3 regions of the Microbacterium sp. KR10-403 genome follow, and region 1 is predicted to be linked to each of the others. Evidence: predicted binding sites of a transcription regulator. Region 1 holds the regulator's gene; each other region holds the start of a gene.
What was found. The regulator LexA, encoded in region 1, represses DNA repair genes until DNA is damaged. The targets are predictions, from matches to a motif close to TCGAACANNTGTTCGA.
Positions count from the first base shown of each region.

Region 1 (5,625 bases):
AAGCGTGCCGTCCTTCGTGACGTCGGTGACGACGTACCGGCTGCAGCCGGCGTCTTCCAGACGCGCGAGGACGGTCCACAGGTCACCGCCCTCGCGGGTCCAGCCGCGCGCGGCGAGCGTGGTGCCGCGCACGTCGAGTCCGACCGCGATGGCGTCGCCGTAGCGGCGGATGACGTTGGCAGCCCACTCGGGGTTCTCCAACGCCGCGGTGCCGAGGTTGATGCGGGCGGCTCCCGAGTCGAGCGCGGCCTCGAGCGAGGCGTCATCGCGGATGCCGCCGGACAGCTCCACCTGGACGCCCTTGAGCTGGCGGATGACCTTGCGCAGCACGGCGGCGTTGCTGCCGCGCCCGAACGCCGCATCGAGGTCGACGAGGTGCACCCAGTCCGCGCCCTGACGGGCCCAGTCCACAGCGGCGTCGATCGGGTCGCCGTAGTCGGTCTCGCTCCCTGCCTCGCCCTGGGTGAGGCGGACGGCCTTGCCGTCGGCCACGTCGACGGCGGGCAGGAGGATCAATTCGGGCGTGGCGGCGAAATCACTGGGCACGAGGTCACAGAGTAGCCCGGGGCAGGCTGTCGATCCAATTCGAGAGCAGGCGGATGCCCGCCTCGCCCGACTTCTCGGGGTGGAACTGCGTGGCTGCCAGCGGTCCGTTCTCGACCGCGGCCAGGAACGGCGCGGCCCCGTAGTCGCACCAGGTCAGGATCGGCTCGGGGAACGGCGGCTGCACCTGCAGGTTCCACTGCGTCGCGCCGTAGCTGTGCACGAAGTAGAACCGCTCGTCCTCGATGCCGGCGAACAGGCGGCTGCCGGCATCCGGGCGGACCGTGTTCCAGCCCATGTGCGGCAGCAGCGGTGCGTCGAGCTCGGTGACGACGCCCGGCCACTCCCCCAGCCCCTCGGTGTCGACGCCGCGTTCGACACCGCGCCCGAAGAGCACCTGCATGCCCACGCAGATGCCGAGCACCGGCCGGCCACCGGCCAGACGCCGGTCGATGAGTTCGTCGCCGCGGATGTCGCGCAGCGCCTTCATGACGGCCGCGAACGCACCCACCCCGGGCACGACGAGTCCGTCGGCGTCGTGCACGAGCCGGCGGTCGGCCGTCAGCCGCGCGTCGGCGCCCGCCGCCTCCAGCGCCTTCACCGCCGAGTGGACGTTCCCCGACCCGTAGTCGAGGACGGCCACGAGCGGCTTGGCCGTCACAGGGCGCCCTTCGTGCTCGGGATGCCGTGCACGAGCGGGTCGAGGGCCTTGGCCTGACGGAACGCGCGTGCGAACGCCTTGAACTCGGCCTCGGCGATGTGGTGCGGGTCACGGCCGGACAGGACGCGCACGTGTGTGGTGAGCCCAGCGTGGAACGTGATCGCCTCGAACGAGTGCCGCACGAGCGAGCCCGTGAAGTGGCCGCCGATGAGGTGCAGCTCGAACCCTGCGGGCTCGCCCTCGTGGACGAGGAACGGACGCCCGCTGATGTCGACGACGGCCTGCGCGAGCGCCTCATCGAGCGGGACCAGGGCGTCGCCGAAGCGCGAGATACCGGCCTTGTCGCCGAGCGCCTCGCGGATCGCGTCGCCCAGCACGATCGACACGTCCTCGACGGTGTGGTGCGCGTCGATGTGGGTGTCGCCCGACGCCCGCACGGTCAGGTCGGTCAGCGAGTGCTTCGCGAAGGCCGTGAGCAGGTGGTCGAAGAACGGCACGCTCGTGTCGATGCGTGCGAGGCCCGTGCCGTCGAGGTCGAGCTCGAGCTCGACCGACGACTCGCTCGTCGAGCGGGAGCGGGAGGCGGTGCGGGACGCGGCGGTCGTCATGACGCCGAGTCTATCGACGCGAGCGCATCGAGGAACGCGCTGGTCTCCTCCTCGGTCCCCGCGCTGACGCGCAGGCTGCGCGGCAGCCCGACGTCGCGCACGAGCACGCCGCGGTCGAGCAGCGCCTGCCACGTCGCCGTCGGCTCATCGACTCCGCCGAACAGCACGAAGTTCGTCCACGACTCGTACGGCTTGTACCCCAGCGCCTCGAGCGTGGCCGAGATGCGGTCGCGCTGCGCGACGATGTCGTCGACCGTCGCGAGCATCGTCGGCGCGTGCCGCAGCGCCGCCAGCGCCGCCGCCTGCGTCAGCGCGCTGAGGTGGTAGGGCAGGCGCACGAGACGCAGCGCGTCGATGACGGCGGGGTCGGCGGCGAGATAGCCGACGCGCGCGCCCGCGAAGGCGAACGCCTTGCTCATCGTGCGCGAGACGACGAGACGCTCGCGGCCGGGCAACAGGGTCAGCGCCGAGCGCTCGTCACGCGGTGCGAACTCCCAGTACGCCTCGTCGACCACCACGATCCCGTCGGTCGCGTCGTACACCCGCTCGATGACGTCGATGGGCAGGGGCGTACCAGTGGGATTGTTCGGCGAGCACAGCAGGACGACATCGGGGTGCGCCTCGGCGACCTGCCCCGCCGCCGCCTCCGCGTCGAGCGTGTAGTCGACCCCGCGGACGCCGGCCACCCACGCGCTGCCCGTGCCACGCGCCAGAAGCGGGTACATCGAGTAGGTCGGGGCGAAGCCGAACACCGTGCGCCCCGGGCCGCCGAACGCCTGCAGCACCTGCTGCAGCACCTCGTTCGAGCCGTTCGCGGCCCAGAGCTGGTCGCGCGTCAGTCCGTGGCCGAGGTACTCGGCGAAGGCCTCACGCAGCTGGGTGAACTCGCGGTCGGGATAGCGGTTCACGTCGCGGAGAGCCAGGGCGACCCCGTCGAGGATGTCGTCGGCCACCTCTTTGGGGACCGGATGGGTGTTCTCGTTCACGTTCAGCGCCACGGGCACGCGGGCCTGCGGCGCACCGTAGGGGCTCATGCCGCGCAGATCGTCACGAATGGGCAAGTCGTCTAATCGAGGGCTCACCGCTCCATCGTAGGACCGCACTCGGTGTTCAGCCGGCCGGGGCGTAATCCGCGGGAATCGACAGAACCTCACCGGGCGTGACCGTGACGCCCTCGAGCGCGTTCAGCCGCACGATCGCGTCGACGACATCGCGCGGGTCCGCGTGCGGGGCGAGCCGCTCGGCGATGCCCCACAGGGAGTCGCCGGCCGACACCGTGACGGTGGCGAAGGACCCGGCCGGCGCACCGGCGTCGCGCGAGGCGACCGCGGCGCCTCCACTGATCGCCGCCGCGGCGATGGCCGCGGCGATCGGCAGCGCGACGAGCGCCGCGAGCACGCGCCGCCCGCGATGCGTGAGACGCAGGCGTGTGACGGGCTGTGCCGTCGGGGCGATCGTGACCATGGGGTCCTCCTGGATGCTGTGAAGAGATTCGGTTCGGGAGCCCGGCCGGGGGCATCCCGTACCGAACCTCTCTTCCGAACCTAGTTTCGATGTTGTAGTCTGTCAAGTGGAATCGGAATGCGAATCCGGATCGAAGACGACACGCCCTCGGGGTGCCGCCGATCCGTCCCGGAAGCGGATACCGTTTCGATGAGGACACCTCACCACGGACCTCCGACATTCGAAGAAGCTGCATCCGCGGCGGGAACGGGAGCTGACATGGGCGACGCATCGCAGGACGCCACGACACCGGCGCCGCAGGTGCCGAGAATGCGCCGACAGACACGACGCAGGAAGAGCCTGAGCGACAAGCAGATGGCCATCCTCGAGGTGATCCAGCAGTCGATCACCCGGCACGGCTATCCGCCGAGCATGCGCGAGATCGGCGACGCCGTCGGGCTCAAGTCGCTCTCGAGCGTGACGCATCAGCTCAACCAGCTCGAACTGAGCGGCTACCTGCGGCGCGACGCGGGCAAGACGCGCGCGATGGAGATCCTCATCGACCTGCCCGGCTCGTCGGCGGAGAACCCCGCCGACTCGGCCCCCGCCGTGGGCGATGCCGCGCTCGTTCCGCTGGTCGGCCAGATCGCCGCGGGTGTGCCGATCACCGCCGAGCAGCAGGTGGAGGAGATCTTCCCGCTCCCCCGCCAGCTCGTGGGCAAGGGCGAGCTGTTCATGCTCAAGGTGCAGGGCGAGTCGATGATCGACGCGGCCATCTGCGACGGCGACTGGGTCGTGGTGCGCGCGCAGAACACCGCCGACAACGGCGAGATCGTCGCCGCGATGCTCGACGGCGAGGCGACGGTGAAGATGTTCCGTCAGCGCGACGGCCACACGTGGCTGCTCCCCCGCAACTCCGCGTTCGAGCCGATCCTCGGCGACGAGGCCGTCGTCCTCGGCAAGGTCGTGGCGGTGCTGCGCGCCGTGTGAGTGCGTGTCGAGCATGACGAAGGGCCCCGGGGAGACACCCGGGGCCCTTCGTCATGTCGTCAGACGCTCTGCACGAGACGTCCCTCGCGCACGCGCTCGGTCGCGGCGACCAGGTTGCCCAGTGCCGCCACCGTCTCCGGGTAGGCCCGCGTCTTCAGACCGCAGTCGGGGTTGACCCACACGCGGCGCACCGGGATCGAATCGACCGCCTGCTCGAGCAGATCGACGATCTCGTCGACCTGGGGCACGCGCGGCGAGTGGATGTCGTACACGCCGGGACCGATGCCGCGCGAGAAGCCCGACTCGGCAATGTCGGCGATGACCTCGCCGCGGCTGCGCGCCGCCTCGATCGAGGTGACGTCGGCATCGAGCGCGGCGATCGCGTCGATGACCACGCCGAACTCCGAGTAGCACAGGTGCGTGTGCACCTGGGTCGCGGCATCCGCCCCCGCCGTCGCCAGGCGGAACGAGGCCACCGACCAGTCGAGGTAGGCGGGCTGGTCGGCCTTCTTCAGCGGCAGCAGCTCGCGCAGCGCGGGCTCGTCCACCTGGATGATCCGGATGCCCGCCTCCTCGAGGTCGGCGATCTCGTCGCGCAGCGCCAGCGCCACCTGGTTCGCCGTCGTGGCCAGCGGCTGGTCGTCACGCACGAACGACCACGCCAGGATCGTCACGGGTCCGGTGAGCATGCCCTTGACCGGCTTCTCGGTCAGCGCCTGCGCGAACTGCGCCCAGCGGACCGTGATGGGCTCGGGACGCGACACGTCGCCCCAGAGGATCGACGGGCGCGTGGCGCGCGAGCCGTACGACTGCACCCACCCGTTGCGGGTGACGGCGAAGCCGTCGAGGTGCTCGGCGAAGTACTGCACCATGTCGTTGCGCTCGGGCTCGCCGTGCACGAGCACGTCGAGACCCAGCTCCTCCTGCAGGCCGATCACCGAGGTGATCTCGAGCCGCAGCACGTCCTCGTAGTCGGACGTCGAGAGCTCGCCGCGGTCGTGCGCCGCACGCGCCTTGCGGATGTCGCCGGTCTGCGGGAACGATCCGATGGTGGTCGTGGGCAGCAGCGGGAGGCCGAGGGCCTCCTGCGCGGCATCCCGCTCGTCCTGCGGCCCGCGCGAGAACGCCTCCTCGTCGAGGGCGGCGGCACGCGGTCGCACCGCGCCGTCGTGCACGCCGTCGGCGGCGGCGCGATCGGTCAGCGCTTCGGTCGCGGCCGTCAGGTCGGCCTCCACGGCGGCGCGCCCCTCGACGAGTCCGCGGGCGAGCGCCACGACCTGCCCGACCTTCTGGTCGGCGAAGGCGAGCCAGCTGCGCAGGCGCGCGTCGAGGTCCGACTCGTCGTCGACGTCGTGCGGCACGTGCTGCAGCGACGTGGAG
Region 1 covers NZ_JBEGDC010000002.1:24,994-30,618, forward strand. Annotated here, with positions in the region: gene priA (bifunctional 1-(5-phosphoribosyl)-5-((5-phosphoribosylamino)methylideneamino)imidazole-4-carboxamide isomerase/phosphoribosylanthranilate isomerase PriA) at 1-546, opposite strand, end outside; gene hisH (imidazole glycerol phosphate synthase subunit HisH) at 551-1,204, opposite strand; gene hisB (imidazoleglycerol-phosphate dehydratase HisB) at 1,201-1,812, opposite strand; gene ABMQ42_RS03895 (histidinol-phosphate transaminase) at 1,809-2,846, opposite strand; gene ABMQ42_RS03900 (LysM peptidoglycan-binding domain-containing protein) at 2,923-3,276, opposite strand; gene lexA (transcriptional repressor LexA) at 3,586-4,245, shown strand; gene metE (5-methyltetrahydropteroyltriglutamate--homocysteine S-methyltransferase) at 4,305-5,625, opposite strand, start outside.

Region 2 (5,625 bases), on a different contig from region 1:
CGCTCATCGTGCTGGTCATCGCGATAGCAGCGCTGCTGCTGTTCGGCCCGCGCGTGCGCAGAGTGGGCACGGACCTGCGCCTGTGGTCGGCGTCGTACCTGCTGTACCTGTTCGCTGTGTTCTTCCCGCAGTCCAGCGTGTTCCGTCTGCTGCTGCCGCTCTCGCCGCTGTGGGGTGCGGCGGCCGTGCCCCGTTCGCGCGGATGGCGGGTCGGAGTGGTGCTCGCGTGCCTGCTCGGACAGTGGTGGTGGATCTACAACATGTACGCGCTGGGGAATACGTACTGGCAGATTCCCTGAGCGCCGGCCGTTCGAACCGCTTCGTGACGCGCGATTGCCAGCCTCCGGGAGTGGCACGGTAAACTAACGAGACAGACCAGCGACGAAAGGGAGCCACGATGGCAGCCATGAAGCCGAGAACCGGAGACGGCCCGATGGAGGCTGTGAAGGAGGGGCGTCTGATCATCGTTCGCGTTCCGCTCGAGGGGGGCGGGCGCCTTGTGGTGTCCGTGAACGACGCGGAAGCGAAAGAGCTCTACGACGTGCTCGGCGGTGTCGTGAACGCGTAGTTCACCACTTCTCGTATGTCAGCGGCCGGCCAGCAGACCGGCCGCTGATGCGTTTCCGGCTTCTTCCGCGTTCACGGTGGTGAGCTGGAGCAGTCCCTCGCCGCTCAGCGAGAGCGCGCCGATCACGGCGGGGGATGACTGGGTCTCCTGGATCAGCGAGCGGTACGCACTGGTCACCGCGTCGCGGCGCACCGGGTCGGCGACGGCGCCGCCCGCAAGAACGCGGGGGACGAGAACGGTGCCGCCCGGACGGACGAGTCGGAGCCCGTGCTCGACGTACTCGATGACGCCTTCGGGATCGGCATCCACCAGCACGATGTCGTAGGCGCCCTCGTTCATCCGCGGCAGAACCTCGGCTGCCCGACCCGTGATGAAACGGGTGCGGGTGGCGGGAACGCGTGCGGCCGAGAACGACTGACGGGCTGCGCCGAGGTATTCGGGTTCGCTGTCGATCGTGGTCAGCACCGCGCGCGGCGCGCCGTGCATGAGCCAGAGGCCGGAGACACCGGCCCCGGTGCCGACTTCGATGATGCTGCGGGCTGCGGTGGCCGCCGCCAGCACAGCGCATTGGGCGCCCACGGCCGGGCTGACGGGTGCGGCGCCCAGCTCGAGCGCGTGTGCGCGGGCGCGGGCGATGTGCTCGGGCTCGACCGTGGCCTCTTGCACGAACCGCTGGTTCGCATCCTGCTCGCTCATGTGTGGGCAACCTCCGCGCCCAGCCTACGCGAGCGGTGTGCGAGCTGCTTGCGGGCACGGCGGGTAATCTGAAGACATGATCTTCGGGCTCACCTTCGAGAAGCTGCTGGTGATCGGTGTGATCGCCGCCATGCTGCTCGGGCCTGAGCGCCTCCCGAAGTACGCGGAGCTTCTCGCGCGGGCGGTGAAGCGCGGGCGTGTTCTGCTGGGCACGGCCAAGGAGCGCATGCAGGACGAGCTCGGTGACGACGTCGATTGGCGCACCCTCGATCCGCGTCAGTATGATCCGCGACGCATCATCCGTGAAGCGCTGCTCGACGATGCGCCCGTGGCGCCGGCCGCTTCTGCTTCTGCCGCTGCTTCGCCGGCACCGGCGTCGCGGCCGGTGCCCGAGACGTTCCGGCCGGGAACCGTCCCGCCCTTCGACTCCGAGGCCACCTGACGCGGTTCCTCCCCAGGCGGCCGTCGGTGGCGACTTCTCCACAGATCGCGTCGCGGGCCGTCTTCGGCTCGTCAGTGTCGCAATGCTGGAGCGATGACAGATGAGACACTCGCGGCCGACCGTGATGCGCCGCTGACCGATGACACCCTGCTGGCCGAGCGCATCGGGCAACTTCTCGAGCGTGCCATGCGCCGACAGTTCTGGATGCTGTTCCTCGACGGTCGCGACGTTCTGGCGCCGGTGGTGATGCCGTGCGATGACCTGCCCGAAGACCCGCTCGGGTTCAGTCCGAGTGAGGATCTCGGCGAGGTCGCGAACGCGGAGCTTCTGGGCGTGCGTGTGTCGCAGATCATGGAGGAGTTCGACCTCGCGCAGGCGGTGTTCGTGTGGGAGCGGCGCGGGGGTCCGCGTGTACGAGATGCGGAACGCCGTTGGGCCCGTGAGCTGGCCGGGGCGTGTGCGCGTGCCGGTGCGCGGGTGCGGGCGCAGTTCCTGCTCCATGATCGTGGGCTGCGGGTGCTTGCGCCCGACGACTATCTGTGAGTGCCCACCGGAGTCGGCGCCGGTGCCAGAGTCAGAGCCGACGCGTCACTCTCTGCGACGAAGTGCGCACACAACAATGAGGAAAGTCTCACCAGAAGACCTCCCAGAATCGAAGATACGTGCTACTATGGATGTACATCGCAGGCCCGCGATCCGTGAAGTAGCACTGAGACCAAGATCATCACGCGGAGTCGACTTAGCTGTCGGTTCCTTTCGTTCAGACGCCGCGGGCACGCCCATCCTCATTGGCGTTCGTCTGGAGCTTGTTCTCGTGTCCTCTGTTCCGCAGTCGTCTGATCCGGTAGAGCCGGAGCCGGGTGACCCGCGCGCGTGCGAGCCCGAGGCCGTGCTCGATCCGACGCTCGAGTCCGAGCCTGCCGGCGCTGCCGCGGCCGATTCCGAGCTCGGATCCGCGCCCGAGTCGGAGCCCACACCGGAGCCTGCGCCCGGAGCCAAGCCCGAGTCTGCGGCGTCGTCGGGTCCGTTGACGCGTTCCGGGCTGTGGGGCACGCTGGATGCTCTCGTGTCTGATCTGGTCGATACGCGTCAGCAGATCGCCGTGCTGCAGGCGCATGAGGCGGATCTTCTCGCGCAGGCGGTCGACGTCGTGATCGAGCGGGAGAAGGACCGCCGCGAGCGGGGCCTGCGCATCACCCATGATCTGCCGTTACGGGAGATCTCCGCCGAGCTTGCCGCGGCCATGCGGCTGTCCGACCGGTCGGTGCAGTCGCGGATGGGGACCGCGTCGCTGCTGGTTCAGATGTTCCCCGAGACCCACACCGCCCTGGCAAAGGGGGAGATCGACCAGGCGCACGCGCACACGATCGTGGACGAGGGCACACTGATCTCCGACCCCGACAAGCGGGCCGACTATGAGCACCGGGCGTTGGTCGCCGCAGCAAGTGAGACCCCGTACCGGCTGAGTAAGATCGTGAAGGTCCTCGCCGCCCGGATCGACCCCGACAGCGTGCAAGCGGAGATCGAACGCTCCAAAGAAGAACGGTTCGTGCAGCTGATCGACCTGCCCCACGGGCGCGGACGGATCGTGTTCGAGGGCCCCGCCGTGCTCGCCCACGCGATCTACGACCGGCTCACCGCCGCGGCCCACACTCTGACCCGCACCACGAAGAAGAAGACGCCCGCCATGGCGACGGACACGAGCGCGGGCGACACGGGCGCGGGCAACGCGGGCGACACGGTCTCGAGCGACGCGGACGCGGCCACCGCTGTTGCGGGCACCGCCGACGCGGGCGCGCGCGGCAACGACTCAGCGGGCGGCAAGGCTGCCGGGGGCGAGGTCACCACGGGTAATCCGACCTGCGACACGAGCACGAGCGACGCAAGCACGGGCGACGCAAGCACGGCCGACGCAAGCACGGGCGACGCAAACACGGGCGACACGAGCACCGCCGACACAAGCACCGCCGGCGAGGACGACGCGGACTCGGGCACCGCGGACGCGGGCGAGACGGACACGGCGGCGACCGACAGCGCCGGTGAGCCGTGGTTCACGCTGATCACCGGACCCCACGCCGACGCCTGCACCAACGACACTCCCGCCGCAGACGAGGACAGTGACCCGCGCACGATGGACCAGAAGCGTGCCGATATCCTCGCCGACATCCTCCTCACCGGTGCCCCCACCGGTCACGGCGACGCCCTGGACGCGATCAAGGCGACCGTGCAGATCACCATCCCCGCCCTCACCATCCTCGGCCACTCCAAACAACCCGCACTCCTGGCCGGCCACGGACCCATCGACCTGGCAACCGCCAAACACCTCGCCGCCGGCGCCCCCGGCTGGGACAGAGTCCTCACCCACCCCTCCACCGGCGAACCGGTCGCCGTGGACCGGTACCGGCCCACCGCCGAGCTCAAACGCTTCCTGCACGTCAGAGACGAACACTGCCGCTTCCCCGGCTGCACCAGACCCCCCTGGACCTGCGACCAAGACCACACGATCGACGCCGCCCTGGGCGGGCCCACCAGCGAAGAGAACCTCGGCGACTCCTGCCGACCCCACCACATCGTCAAACACCACACCCTCTGGCGCGTGAAACAACTCGGCCACGGCATCCTGCAATGGACCAGCCCCACCGGACGCCACTACACCGACACCCCCATCGGCACCCTCACCTTCATCCCCGACCCCATCACCACCCACACCACCGAACAACCGCCCTTCTGAGCAAGACACACGCGGCCGAGACCGAGATGCACAGGCGGGATGCCGAGCCCGAGGAGGCACGGTGGATATCGAAGGGCCACCTCGATGGGAGAAGGGCCACCCCGATGGGAGAAGGGCCGCCGCGACAAGGGAAGGGAGGCACTCCTGATGACAATGGCCCAGTGGATTTCGAGGGCGCGAGCCGATGTCGAACCGATTACTCTGGCGCTATGCGAAGCCGCATCCGACGGCTGGCATGGTCTGCCATCACCATTCTCGGCGGCGTCTGCTCCATCGTCCTCGCGCTTCTGGTCGAGGCCGGAGCGATCTCGCCCCTGTTCACGGGCGCCGCCATCTGGGGAGCTCCGCTGCTCGTGATGCTGGCCGCGTTCATCGGGATGATGACATCGGAGTCGTTCATCATGGCGCCGCTGTCGGGTGCGGTCGCCATCGTCGCGCCCATCGTCGACATGACCTGGCGCTCGTACCAGGCGGGCAACTTCGACGACGCACGCCTTATGGGGCTCGGTACCGGCGTCTGTCTCGCGATCGTCGGGGCCATCGCGTTCGTGGCCGAATTGCGCAAGCGGTCCGTTCATCCTGCGCGCGGCGCGGCCGCGTCAGCGCTGTGATTCGCGTCAGACCTGAGGAACCGCGCCCACCGGATCACCCGTGTGCCCGATGTTCTGCGCACCACGACGCCGCGGCGCGAGTTCATCGATGCGCTGCGCGAGAGCCGTCAGAGCACGGGATGCCGCATCCTCGGGGTTCGCGAGGACCGCCGGGGTCCCGGCATCCCCATCCTGACGCAGCACGGGACTCAGCGGGATCGAGCCGAGCAGCGGCACCTGCTCGTCATCGGTGCTCAAGGCGTCCGCGACGGCCTGCCCGCCGCCCGAGCCGAACAGGTCCAGGACGGTGCCGTCGGGCAGCGGCATCGCCGCCATGTTCTCGATGACACCCAGCACATGCTGCCCGGTCTGGCGCGCGACGAGCCCGCTGCGCACCGCCACTTCGGCCGCAGCCGGCTGCGGGGTCGTCACCACGAGAACATCGGCCTGGGGGAGCAGCTGACCGACGGTGAGAGCGATGTCTCCGGTGCCGGGCGGCATGTCCAGCAGCAGCACATCGATGTCGTCGAAGTGCACGTCGTTCAAGAACTGCTGCACCGTGCGGTGCAGCAGGGGCCCGCGCCATGCGACGGCCTGA
Region 2 covers NZ_JBEGDC010000006.1:196,931-202,555, forward strand. Annotated here, with positions in the region: gene ABMQ42_RS15160 (putative hexosyltransferase) at 1-299, shown strand, start outside; gene ABMQ42_RS15165 (DUF3117 domain-containing protein) at 398-568, shown strand; gene ABMQ42_RS15170 (O-methyltransferase) at 587-1,264, opposite strand; gene ABMQ42_RS15175 (twin-arginine translocase TatA/TatE family subunit) at 1,341-1,706, shown strand; gene ABMQ42_RS15180 (hypothetical protein) at 1,800-2,249, shown strand; gene ABMQ42_RS15185 (DUF222 domain-containing protein) at 2,521-4,437, shown strand; gene ABMQ42_RS15190 (hypothetical protein) at 4,647-5,048, shown strand; gene ABMQ42_RS15195 (Mrp/NBP35 family ATP-binding protein) at 5,055-5,625, opposite strand, start outside.
Region 2: a site for LexA is predicted at 2,359-2,374, ahead of ABMQ42_RS15185 (DUF222 domain-containing protein). Genes of this name have one in related genera too.

Region 3 (5,625 bases), on a different contig from region 1:
GACCGAGGATCTGCTGCTGGCATCGTGGGAGCTGATCGAACGGCTCGGGCGGGTGCCGCGGCGGCTGCTCTGGGACAACGAGCCCGGCATCGGCCGCGGCAAACGGCACGCGGACGGGATCGACGCGTTCATGGGAACCCTCGCGACAAAGCTGGTGCTGCTACCGCCACGGGACCCGGAATCGAAGGGCATCGTGGAGCGCCGCAACGGGTGGTTCGAGACCTCGTTCATGCCAGGCCGGTCGTTCACCTCACCGGCGGACTTCAACGAGCAGTTCACCGACTGGCTGACTCTCGCGAACGGGCGGGTCGTGCGCACTCTGGGTGCGTCTCCGGCTTCCCGGTTGGAGACAGACCTGGCGGGCATGCTGCCGTTGCCGCCGATCCGGCTGCATCTGGGCTGGCGCAGTCGGATCCGGCTCGGCCGGGACTATTACGTCCGCGTCGACACGAACGACTACTCCGTTGACCCGCGCGCTATCGGGCGGGTCGTGGAGGTGACCGCCGATCTTGATCAGGTTCGAGTGCGTCTGGACGGGCGGGTCGTCGCGGACCATCCCCGGTCGTGGGCGCGCGGAAGGGTGATCACCGACCCCGCCCACAAGGACGCGGCGGCGGTGCTGCGGCACCAGTTCCAGCAGCCGCGGCGGGTCGCGGCCGGTGATGATCTCGCCCGAGACCTCGCGGACTACGACCGGGCGTTCGGTCTGGTCGAGGGAGATCACTGATGGCCGCCACCAAGACCACCGAGTCGGTCAAGCAGATCACCTACCTTGCCGGTGCGCTGAAAGCGCCCCGGATCACCGAAGCTGCCTCCCGGATGGCGGACCAGGCCCGGGATGCGGGCTGGTCGTTCGAGGACTACCTCGCCGCTGTCCTGGAACGCGAAGTGAGCGCCCGGAACGCTTCGGGCGCGGAGCTGCGGATCAAAGCGGCCGGGTTCTCCGCGCGGAAGACGCTCGAGGACTTCGACTGGGACGCGCAACCGGCCGCCCGGCAGCAGATCGCCGCTCTCGCCTCCGGAGGGTTCCTCCTCGAAGCGCAGAACGTGGTCCTGCTCGGCCCGCCTGGAACCGGGAAGACGCACCTCACGACTGCGCTCGGAATCGTCGCCGCGCGGCACGGGCACCGGGTGTTGTTCGGGACCGCGACGGAATGGGTCACCCGCCTGACCGACGCACACCGGCAAGGCAACCTACCCCGTGAGCTTGCGAGGTTGCGGCGTTACGGGCTGATCATCGTCGACGAAGTCGGCTACCTCCCCTTCGAGCAAGACGCCGCGAACCTGTTCTTCCAGCTCGTCTCATCCCGCTACGAACACGCGTCGCTGATCCTGACCTCGAACCTGCCGTTCTCCGGCTGGGGCGGGGTCTTCGGAGACCAAGCCGTCGCCGCTGCGATGATCGACCGGATCGTTCACCATGCCGATGTCCTCACCCTCAAGGGCGCCAGCTACCGACTCCGCGGCAGAGGCATCGACAGCCTTCCCAGCATCCGAACCACCACCGACGAAACACCCAGCTAAACTGCCCGCAACCGTTCACTTTTCGAACGCCGAAAGCGTTCAGAGTTCGAGCGCCGCCGACAGTGACAGACGTCGGTTGAATAGTGGCCGACACGAAGCTGTTGGGCGCTGATGCACCGAGGTTCGCGTCGTTGGCCGTTGAGCTCCAGAACATGGAAGCGAGCGACAAGATCGTGGTGACGACGATCACGCCGGGGCAGGGTGTCACGCTTCTTCACCTCAGGTCTACGAGCCGGTGCGGGACGAGTCGCAGAAAGATTAGCAGGCTACGAACACACTCGAACGGGTAGGGGCGGGACCTTTCCTCGGCTGGCAGAATGGTCAAGGCGTCGGGCGCAGTTGAGTTCGCTCCTGCGTATCTCGTAGCAACTCGTCCGTGCGCGGCTTCTCGCTGCATATCGACACGCTCTCTGACGCTGTCCGGAAACTCGAGCACATCCACGAAGACGCCGAGGTTGCGGACAAGTCGCTGTTGCAACCGGCTCACGTCAGGAACGCGGCACGAGAGAATGCCCTCGACCGGTTCGCGGGTGTTGCCTTGCGTGGCTGGGGTGAGCGCACCTCGGCCATCCACCAGCTCGCCGAACGGCTGGGCCTGGTGAGGCATCTGTACGAGAACGCCGTCCAGGTGGGTCAGCAGTTATGCAACTGGGACAGACCAGCGACCCGACAGCACTGGTTCCGCGATCTGTCGCCGGCATCGAGGCTGTTGTCACCGCATGGCAGAAGCGCGGCGACACGGCATCTCAGATCGCGCGTGCGCTGCGTCGGCAGGCCGTTCCTGAGGGCTGGGCCGGTGACGGTGCTGACGGGCTCGAGGCCCGCGAGAGCGAGATCGCGGCCTCCCGCGCACCCTAGAAGGGTGGTTTGTCGGGGAGTGGGGGTGTGGGTCTGGTGCGGTGCCCGGTGGGGAATTCGAGTTGGATGGTGTGGTCGCGTCGTCGTCGGTGTTTGATTTTGGTGAAGTCTTTGATGACGTGGTCGGGGTCGCATTCCGGTGCGAGGTTGGCGATGTTCGTGGGCCCTCGTTTCGGCCCGTGGTATTGGCACCAGTGGTCGATGTCGGCGTCCAGGGCGAGCCGATCGCACCCGTCGCGCAGGCAGGTGCCGTGCCATAAGGCCAACCATGCCCGCTGGGCGGGGGTGGCGGTGCGGGTCCGGCGGTCCATGTCGAGGATGACCCCGGTGACCGGGTCGGTGATCACACGGGTGAACGCCCCGGCATCCAGGAGCAGCTGGCGGGCGGTGGCCTCGTCGATGGGTCCTTCGCCGGGGATGAGGGGTTCCCGGTTCAGGTTGAGCCCTGCCCGGCCGGGCACATGCTCGCGCACCGACGCCCGAGCACCGGGGGTGAGCTTGTCCAACGGGATGGTGACGAACACTTTCGTCTTCACCGCGTGCGGGGTGTTCTCCCCGAGCAGGGAGGCTGTGGCGAGGTCTGCGCGGAGTTGGTGGCGGGTGCGGTCTTCACGCTGGTTCTTGGCGAGGTGTTTGGCGGTGGAGGTCTGCCGGCGGAAGACGGCCTTCGCCTTCCAGGTGGGCATCAGCACGCTGTACCAGGACATGCCGTCCTCGACGTCGGTGACGACCACCCGGCGTTCCTTCAACGCCTGTGCGTGTTTCTCGGCGGCGGAGGCTTGCAGCAGCCGGTGGGCGAGTTCTTTCGCCTTCTTCTTGAACACGGGCAGGCTCACCCGCAGGGCGAGGTCGGCGAGGGTGGTGTCGTAGGTCTCGCGGAGTGTGGGGTTGTGGCGCATGGCACCGAGGTGGGTGGATGCCGCGGTCACATGTGCGGGTGTGGCGAACCCTTCGCGGACCTGGTGCCAGAGCCCGGGCAGCAGGCGGCGTCCGTCGCGGGCGGCTTGGGCGAGGGCCCAGACCTCGCGTTCGGGCAGGCACATGCGGGAGGCGGCCTCGATGGCCGCGCACCGTTCGGCGAGTTCGGTCTGGTCGTGCGCCCATCCGCCCCGGTTGGGGGTGTCGACGTAGATGTCGGGGATCTCCCGCGCCATATCCAGGATCGCAGCGAGCTGTTCGGCGCGACGGGCAAGAGCCCGATTCGCGTCGTACTGGTCGGCCTCGGCGGTATGGAACAGGGCCCGCAGCGCGTGGACGTCATCGACCCGCTCAGCGGGGTCTTCGCCCGGGGTGCTCGACGACTGGTCCATACCCCCACATTACCGAACAAGCCTTCGAATTGCAACCCCGATTATGCACGTGATCTGGGTTATTCCCGGGGGAGAACCCTACCCTCAACCTCCGACATCGACCCTCGACGTCACTCGCACACCTCGACCACCGGCGTCATCGCGGCGAGGTCGTCGCCGATCCCGATGTCGACGAGCCGCACGTCGCCCGCGAGCCGAACGGCGTCACCGCGGAGCAGTCCGGTCTTGTACCCGCCGAAGGTGACGGTGACGTCCGCGGGCAGCACGGTCGGGTCGGGAACGGACCCGTCGTCGGGATCGATGCCGCTCGGAATGTCGACGGCGACGACGGCCGCGGCATCCCGCCCCGACAGTGCCGGCAGCAGCGACGCCACCACCGCGCGGGCACGTCCGCGTAACGCAGGGGTCGCCGCGGCGCCCGTGCCGAGGATCCCGTCGACGATGACGTCGGCTGAGACTGCCGCGGCGTCGGCGACGACCCGCGCCCCGGCCTCCAGCGCCGCGTGCAGTCCCTCCGCATGCGTTCGCGATCCGAGCTCGACGATCGATACCTCATGCCCGTCGCGCGCGAGTGATGCCCCGGCGAACAGCGCGTCGCCACCGTTGTTGCCCGAACCCACCAGCAGCAGAATGCGACCGCGCGCGGCATCCCGACCCACGAGCACCTCACGCACCGCATCCGCCAGCGCTGCGGCAGCGCGCGCCATCAGCGGCTCACCGGCGGTCAGATGGGGCGCCTCGGCATCACGGATCTGCTGGGCCGAGTATCCGTGTCGCATAGCCCGACCCTAGTGGGCCGACATTCGTATCACACGCTTGTGATTCGCTCTGGCCCGGGTCATAATGGCGGGAGAACAGAACAGCACGTCACCGGGTGGATTCCGGTCAGGTCGTAGGGGAAGACGCACCTGACGAAACGGAGAGACCATGGCGACGACACAGGCGCGCGGAGTGATCATCATCCACTCGGCGCCACGCGCGTTGTGCCCGCACCTGGAATGGGCGGTCGGACGCGCTCTCGGGCGTGCTGTCAACTTCGACTGGGCCGATCAGCCGGTGCTCTCGGGCAGCCGACGCGCGGAGTTCTACTGGGAGGCCCCGGCCGGCACCGGGGCTGCTCTGGCCACGGCGATCCGCGGCTGGGAGCATCTGCGGTTCGAGGTGACCGAAGACCCGAGCACGCGTGGCGACGGCGGGCGGTGGATGCACACCCCCGACCTCGGCATCCATTACGCGCAGACGGATGCCGCGGGCAACGTCGTCATCGGTGAAGACCGTGTCCGGTACGCGATGGAGGTCGCGGCCGGCGACGTGGCCGAGCTCGAACGCGAGCTGCACGTCGCGCTCGGTGCGGCGTGGGACGAGGAACTCGAGCCGTTCCGGCACGCGAGCGATGACACCCCCGTCGTCTGGCTGCACAAGGTCGGGTGAGCTGCGGGCGGTCAGGCGCCACTACCGGCGATCGGTGAGACATCCCGGTGGCTGTGAACGCGAATGACCGCCCGATGGAACGAAGATGCCCCGCGGTGGCTTCCCGCGGGGCATCTTGGGTTTCGCGAACGTCAGGCGGACGCGGACGTCAGGCGGACGCGAAGGCCACGACGGCGTTGTGTCCGCCGAAGCCGAACGAGTTGCTGAGCGCCAGCTGGTCACCGGCGCCGAGCGACTGCTCGTCACCCGAGATGCGGAAGGGCACCTCAGGATCCTGCTCGGTGATGTTGATCGTCGGGGGAGCGATGCGCTCGCGCAGCGCGAGGATCGTGAACACCGCCTCCAGAGCGCCGGTGCCGCCCAGCAGGTGACCGGTGGACGCCTTGGTCGCCGACACGGGGATGTCGTCGATCCGGTCGCCGAACACCTGCTTGAGCGCCTGGTACTCGTTCGGGTCGCCGACCGGGGTCGAGGTGGCGTGCGCGTTGATGTGGGTGACGTC
Region 3 covers NZ_JBEGDC010000005.1:174,918-180,542, forward strand. Annotated here, with positions in the region: gene istA (IS21 family transposase) at 1-727, shown strand, start outside; gene istB (IS21-like element helper ATPase IstB) at 727-1,524, shown strand; gene ABMQ42_RS12585 (hypothetical protein) at 2,167-2,382, shown strand; gene ABMQ42_RS12590 (13E12 repeat family protein) at 2,379-3,692, opposite strand; gene ABMQ42_RS12595 (NAD(P)H-hydrate epimerase) at 3,803-4,471, opposite strand; gene ABMQ42_RS12600 (DUF3145 domain-containing protein) at 4,620-5,123, shown strand; gene ABMQ42_RS12605 (beta-ketoacyl-[acyl-carrier-protein] synthase family protein) at 5,272-5,625, opposite strand, start outside.
Region 3: a site for LexA is predicted at 3,705-3,720, ahead of ABMQ42_RS12590 (13E12 repeat family protein). Genes of this name have one in related genera too.